One region of the Micromonospora sp. DT228 genome, then DNA from elsewhere that is predicted to be linked to it. Evidence: riboswitches for the same ligand, from Rfam matches in the RefSeq annotation. Region 1 holds a riboswitch; each other region holds the start of a gene.

Region 1 (2,194 bases):
CTCGGTGCAGAGGTTGGACAGGTGCACCACGTTGCCGTCTTCGGCGGTCTGGTTGCAGAGCCGGTTGGCGGCGTCCTTGAACGTCATCCACCCGTTGCCGGTCTGGGCCAGGGTCCGCATCATCTTCCCGTACAGCTCCCGCGCCGGGACCTGCCGCACGTAGCGACCCTGCGCCTCGGCCTCCCGGTACGCGGCGTCGAAACGCTCCCCCCACAGGTCGGGCAGCTCGGGCACCTCGTGCGGGTCGATCAGCGACCATATCTCGTCGGCCTCGACCCGGCGCATGAACTCGTCCGGGATCCAGTTGGCCAGGTTCAGGTTGTGGGTGCGCCGGGCGTCCTCGCCGGTGTTGTCCCGCAGTTGCAGGAACTCCTCGATGTCCGGGTGCCACGGCTCCAGGTAGACGCAGGCCGCGCCCTTGCGCCGGCCGCCCTGGTTGACCGCGGCGACGCTCGCGTCCAGCGTGCGCAGCCACGGCACGATCCCGTTGGACTGCCCGTTGGTGCCGCGGATCAGGGCGCCCCGGGACCGGACCCGGGAGTACGCGATGCCGATGCCGCCGGCGAACTTGGACAGGTTGGCGACCTGGGCGTAGCGCTGGTAGATCGAGTCCAGCTCGTCGCGTGGGGAGTCGACCAGATAGCAGGAGGACATCTGGGTGTGCCGGGTGCCGGAGTTGAACAACGTCGGTGAGCTGGGCAGATAGGCCAGGCTGGACATGAGTCGGTAGAAGTCGACCGCCTCGTCCGGCGTCTGGGACAGCCCGCAGGCCACCCGCAGCAGCCAGTACTGCGGGGTCTCCAGCACCAGGCGGCTGGTGGGGTGGCGCAGCAGGTACCTGTCGTACACCGTGCGCAGACCGAAGTACTCGAACCGCCGGTCACCGTCCGGATCGACAGCGTCGTCGAGCATCGGGGCGTGCGCGGCGACGAACGCGGCGGTGTCGTCGCCGATCAGGCCCTCGGCGTGGCCGACCCGGATCGCCGCGCTGAACGAGGTGACGCCCTGCCGACGCACCTCCTTGCCGACGTAGCTGGAGAGCAGCCGGGCGGCGAGGCGGGAGTACTGCGGTTCCTCGCCGATCATCTCGGCCGCGGTCTGGATGGAGAGCCGGTCCAGCTCGGCAGTCGTCGCGCCGTCGTACAGGCCGCTGATCGTGCGGGTGGCGACGCGCATCGGGTCGACGTCGGTCAGGTCGTCGGCCCACCGCTCGACCGCCCGGACGATCTTGTTGACGTCCACGGATTCGGTGGCGCCGTCGCGCTTGCGGACCTGCATCGGCGTCCGCCGCACGGCCGCGTCGCCGACTGCCGGGACTACCTCGGTGACTGTCACCACTCACTCCTCGCGAGTTCGAGACCTGATGGCCCCTCGAACGCGTGGAGACAGACACCGGCGGACGCCACGCCGGCACGGCGTGGGTCAGGTGGCGTCGGCCGTCCCACGCGGCCTCGGACCGCCGCTCACCCGGGTGTGGGTACGCGGCGCGCTGGCAGGTCTTCGGACTCGTGGGCACGACCGGGTTGGCCGGTCTCCTACTGGCCGTCGCTTCCCAGGCCGATTCGTGGCCCAGTGCTCATGACGGCTGTCGTTCCCACTCACCGCTGCGGGACAGTCCCGGATTTCCACCGGGTTCCCTCTTGCCTCGACCGCTCGGGCTGAGCGGTCGAACCAGCTGCGCTCGACACCATATATAGGGACGCTGCCGTTGTCACACCCCACATGTCGGTCTCGGGCGTGTCGACGGCGACGCCCGTGATGGTCGTCACCGGCCGCGCCGGCCGGGCCGGGTCCGGCCGACTCAGGGTCGGCGAACGCCCGCGCGGCACACGGCAGGCCGAGCGGGTGTCGACATTCGGAAAGGTGTGATGTATTAAGTCTTTAGATGTAAAGACCCCTACCCATACTCGGCCGTCAATGCAACTTTCCGGAGTGGACATCCAATCTTCTGGACCATTATCCACTTCCCGCGCCACCGTCCCCATCGGTCTCGGGGCGCCTCAGCGGCCTGCCGCGTCGTCGAGAGTCAGGGCGTCTACCAGCGCGACGAACACCTCCGCGACTCCGGCCGGGCGTGCAGACCAGGCACGGCGACCAGGCCGCCGGCACGTCGACGAATCGGCGGCGCGGAAAAAACATTAGATGTCTTCGATTCCTGGGTGATCGACGTCGTTGACTCGTCGGATTGACCCTC
Region 2 (2,194 bases), on a different contig from region 1:
GCCGGGTCCGGCTGTGTCGACGGCGGGCTCCATCCCTTCGGCGCCGCCGTCACCCGCCCGTCGTAGCGGAAGGTCAGGGTGCCCCGCACGGTGTCGCCGTCCGAGGCGACCGACAGATAGCTCACCGAGTACTGGCCCTTGGCGGGCAGGTGGGCGACGCTCACCACCGCGGGGAACCCCGTCGTGTACTCCCGCGGCTCGAACTGCCCGTTGACCAGGAAGTACTCCCGTACCGGCTGCTCCAGCGGTTTCGGTTCACCCTGCGACCAGCCGTTGTCGACACGGGTGCCACCCGGGGCGGTGATCGTGAAGAACGCGTTGGCGGCGGCCTTCTCGGTGAAGAAGAGCCGCACCTCCGTGAACGGCTCACGCACGGTGGCCCCGCTCGCCGGCGTGGACGTGGCGAGGGTCCCGTGCGCCGCGGCGGGTTGGGCGGACGCGAGGAGGGCGACCGCCGAGGCGAGGAGGAACGCGAGGAGGCCCGAGACCACCCGCCCGCAAGTCTGGGGGAGACGACGCATCTGGATATCCTCACCCTCGCGAGACTTTTTTCAAGAGGTGGCGATCTTCTTCCTCGAACGTCAAAAGTTGACGACGAGCACGCGGCCGCCGCGGCACGATGCCCCCGGTGGACAGATTCCCTGGCCAGCTATGCTGCCGACGGCGCTGGTTCGCCCCGTCCTGACCGGCTGGGCGTCGTAAGAGGGAACCCGGTGGAAATCCGGGGCTGCCCCGCAGCGGTGAGTGGGAACGACAGCCGTCATCAGCACTGGGCCAGCGGCCTGGGAAGCGACGGCCAGTAGGGGACCGGCACGACCGGTCGGGCCCGCGAGTCCGAAGACCTGCCGGCGCCGCGTACACAACCGTGTGCGCTGCCGTCGGCCTCGCGGGTGGGCTGAGCGGGTGACGGGCCGTGCGTGTGGTGCACGGCCAGGTCCTCGTCAGCGTGTGTCCGCGACCGGCGGCGTGGTTTCCCGAGGGACGGACTACCGCTGTGCACGACACCACCACGATCGCCGGCCGAGCGCCGTCGGCGTCGCACCTGACCCTGTCGCAGATCATGGACCAGCACCACACAAACCTGATGGGTACGGTGCACGGCGGCCGGATCCTCAACCTCATCGACTCCGTCGCCGGTGTGGTCGCCGCCCGGCACTCCGATGGGCCGGCGGTGACCGCCGCCATCGACGAGACCGCGTTCCTGCGCGCGGTGCGGGTCGGCGACGTCGTGCACGTCGACGCCCGGATCACCTGGGCCGGCCGTAGCTCGATGGAGGTGGCCGTCAAGGTGACCGCCGACCGGTGGGACCGGGCGGTGCCGCCCACCGACGTGGCCACCGCCCACCTGGTCATGGTCGCCATCGACGACGACGGCCAGCCCCGTACGGTGCCGCCGCTGCTGCCCGAGACCGACGGGGACCGGCGACGGTACCGGGAGGCGGAGATCCGCCGGGAGCACCGGCTGGCGCTGCGGCGCGCGCTGCTCGACGGCGCCGACGACGGCTGACCCGTGCTCGGTCCGCCCGTCGCGGTGCTGGCCGGTCCGAGGAACCCGCCCCGCCGTCGATCTGGTCGGATAGCGTCCACGTGAAGCCTCGATCACGGAGAGTGTGGATGGTTATGCGCGCTGCGGTGCTGCGGGAGTTCGACGTTCCGCTCCTGGTCGAGGAGATCGACAGACCCACCCCCGAGCGCGGGCAGGTGCTGGTGCGGATCGTCGCCAGCGGCGTCAACCCGCTCGACACGAAGATCCAGGCGGGAAAGGCCGCGCACGCGCGCGTCCAGCCTCCCGCGGTGCTCGGCCTGGACCTCGCCGGCGTCGTCGCGGCGGTCGGTGCGGACGTGACCGACTTCGCGCCGGGGGACGAGGTGTACGGGCTGTGCGGGGGAGTGGGCGACCTCCAGGGGTCGCTTGCCGAATACGCCGCCGTGGACGCGCGGCTCCTGGCCCGCAAGCCGAAGACCCTCTCGATGCGGGAGGCCGCCGCGTTGCCCCTGGCGGCGATCACCTCCTGGGAGGGGCTTGTCGACCGGGCCGGAGTCCGTGCCGGGCAGAAGGTGCTCGTGCACGGCGGCGCCGGCGGTGTCGGATACGTGAGCGTCCAACTCGCCCAGGCGCGCGGCGCCGAGGCGTACGCCACGGGCGGGCCGGCGAGCATGAGTCTGATCGAGAGCCTGGGCGCGGTGGCGATCG
Region 3 (2,194 bases), on a different contig from region 1:
CAGGTAGCTGCCGACGGCCTTGACCTGGGCTTCGGTCGGCCGCGCCGGGTCGGTCGGCCCGGCCGTCGTGGTGGGCGAGGGAGTCGGCGTCGAGGAGGGCGTCGGGCCGCTCGCGCGCACCGACGCGGGGGTGAAGTTCGGCGCCCCGGTCGTGCCGCCGATGTCGGTGCCGCCGAAGACCCATGCCTCGACCTCGCCGGGGCCCGGCCGCTGGGACATCGCACCGAGTGGACTGTAGGTCCAGTGGTCCTGCCCGGCCGGTGCGATCCAGTAGGACCAGTAGGCAGTCGCCGGCGGCGTCAACTGGCACGCCTCGTCGGCGGGCGTCGGGCGTTCGGCACCGGACTCGAAGGCGGGTGAGCCGATCCGGCAGATGAAACCGGGGCCGTCATGGGCGGTGCCGGCCGTGGTGAAACCCGCCTCGTGCAGCAGGTCCAGACCCGTGGTCGGGGTGGCGTCGCAGCCCCGCAGCAGCGGCCCGCCCCACGGCCCGAAGTCGACAGCGACGACAGCGCCCTGGGTCGGCGTGCAGGACTCCAGCGGATCGGCGATCGCACGGGTCGGCACCACGAGCGCCGCCACGCCAAGCGTCACCGCGGCGACGAACGCCAACCACGCCCGGGGAACACGCGGCGTGCGACTGACAAGTGGGGACATGGCGACTCTCTCGGGGGTAGCGGCGCAGGCGCGGACGCGGACCCCGAGGACAAGTCTCGGAAACCTGGCTCCGCGCCGTGTACCTCGACGGCGCTGCGGTGCACTATCCAGCCAGGTAATCCGACTCGTCCCGAGAAAACGGGACCTACGGCTGCGGGCCAGCGCCGGACTTTGACCGGCTTCCCCTGACTGCTGGATCGCGGCCATCGGACCACACCCGCGACCACGCCGTCAACGCGAGCCGCTGTCATCTAGCTAACAGCGCGCGGTAGGGGCTTCCTCCCATACGGTGACCGCGTCATCGCGTGGGGGAACCCGGTGGGAATCCGGGGCTGACGCGCAACGGTGAGGACGGTCCGCCGTCCCGAGCCCGACTACCCACGTGGTGACGCAGCACCTGCGGTATCCGTCCCACGCGTCCTGCGGCCGGCCCGCCCCGCCCCCGCCGGCTTCCCTGTCGGGCTCTGGGTCGAGGCAGTCGTGCCCCGTACCCCCAAGGAGACCCGATGTCCTCGCGCCTTTCCTCCGGCAGCCGCCGGAGACGTCTCGCGACAGTCCCCGCCGCCGCGCTGATCGCCACCGCCGTCGCGGTGACTGCCGGTGCCGCACCGGCCGCCGCGACCTCGACGCCCGCGCAGATCGCCACCGCCCGGACCAACGGCGTGGCCTACCTGCGGACGCTGCAGGCGGCCGACGGCAGCTACGCCAGCGGCGGGTTGTCGAACGAGTGGGCGTTCAGCGCGTTCGCCCCCGCCGGCGTCGCGGCCGTGGACGTCTACCCCTCCGGGGACACGACCAAGAACGCCCGCACCGTCTACCGCAACCAGCTCTCCGCCGCGTCCTGGCCAAGCGCCTCGCCCGTCGTCACCGACTACGAGCGCGGCGTCCTGAACGCCTACGCGGCAGGCATCGACCCCGCTCGGGTCTCCCCCGCCCGCAACCTGATCGCCGACACCATCGCCTACTGGCAGACCGGCTCGCCCGGCTACTACGGCCCGCCCGCCAACGTCAACGGCACCATCTTCGCCACCCTCGCCCTGGCCGGGGCGAAGACCCAGACCGGCGGCGCCCGTGTACCGCAGGCACTGCTCGACCTCTCGGTCACCCGGATCCGCAACAACCAGCACAACGACGGCGGCTGGACCTTCAGCCAGGCCGAGGGGAACGCGAGCGCACTCGCCACTCCCGGCGACATCGACATGACCGGCGCCGCCATGGCGGCCCTCTGCGCCGCAGGCGTGCCCAACACCGACACCGACATCGTCCAGGCGAAGAACTTCCTCAAGGGCAAGCTCGTCAACGCCTCGGGCGCCTTCACCTCGATGTTCGGCGTCAACACCGACTCCAACGCCTGGGCCGTCTCCGGGCTCAACGCCTGCGGCATCCCCAGCCAGGGCACCGACTTCACCACCACCGCCGGCAAGACCCCGATCGACTTCCTGCGCGCGCAGCAGCTGACCGGCGGCGGGTTCAAGTACCTGCCGACAAACACCACCCCATCGGCGTACGCGTCGATCGACGCGGTCCGGGCCCTGGC

The links. A riboswitch is a leader RNA that binds a small molecule or an ion and turns the genes downstream of it on or off. The one in region 1 is predicted to bind cobalamin.
Region 2: another riboswitch for cobalamin. It lies ahead of ACLQ29_RS22635 (acyl-CoA thioesterase); the one in region 1 lies ahead of ACLQ29_RS16270 (ribonucleoside-diphosphate reductase subunit alpha).
Region 3: another riboswitch for cobalamin. It lies ahead of ACLQ29_RS24510 (hypothetical protein); the one in region 1 lies ahead of ACLQ29_RS16270 (ribonucleoside-diphosphate reductase subunit alpha).

The regions. Positions count from the first base shown of each region.
Region 1 is NZ_JBNCKO010000007.1:67,921-70,114, forward strand. Features, by position in the region: gene ACLQ29_RS16270 (ribonucleoside-diphosphate reductase subunit alpha) at 1-1,278, opposite strand, end outside; cobalamin riboswitch at 1,475-1,691, opposite strand.
Region 2 is NZ_JBNCKO010000011.1:186,755-188,948, forward strand. Features, by position in the region: gene ACLQ29_RS22630 (copper resistance CopC family protein) at 1-521, opposite strand, end outside; cobalamin riboswitch at 651-864, shown strand; gene ACLQ29_RS22635 (acyl-CoA thioesterase) at 1,061-1,507, shown strand; gene ACLQ29_RS22640 (zinc-dependent alcohol dehydrogenase family protein) at 1,615-2,194, shown strand, end outside.
Region 3 is NZ_JBNCKO010000013.1:164,078-166,271, reverse strand. Features, by position in the region: gene ACLQ29_RS24515 (prenyltransferase/squalene oxidase repeat-containing protein) at 1-657, opposite strand, end outside; cobalamin riboswitch at 751-868, opposite strand; cobalamin riboswitch at 936-1,057, shown strand; gene ACLQ29_RS24510 (hypothetical protein) at 1,164-2,194, shown strand, end outside.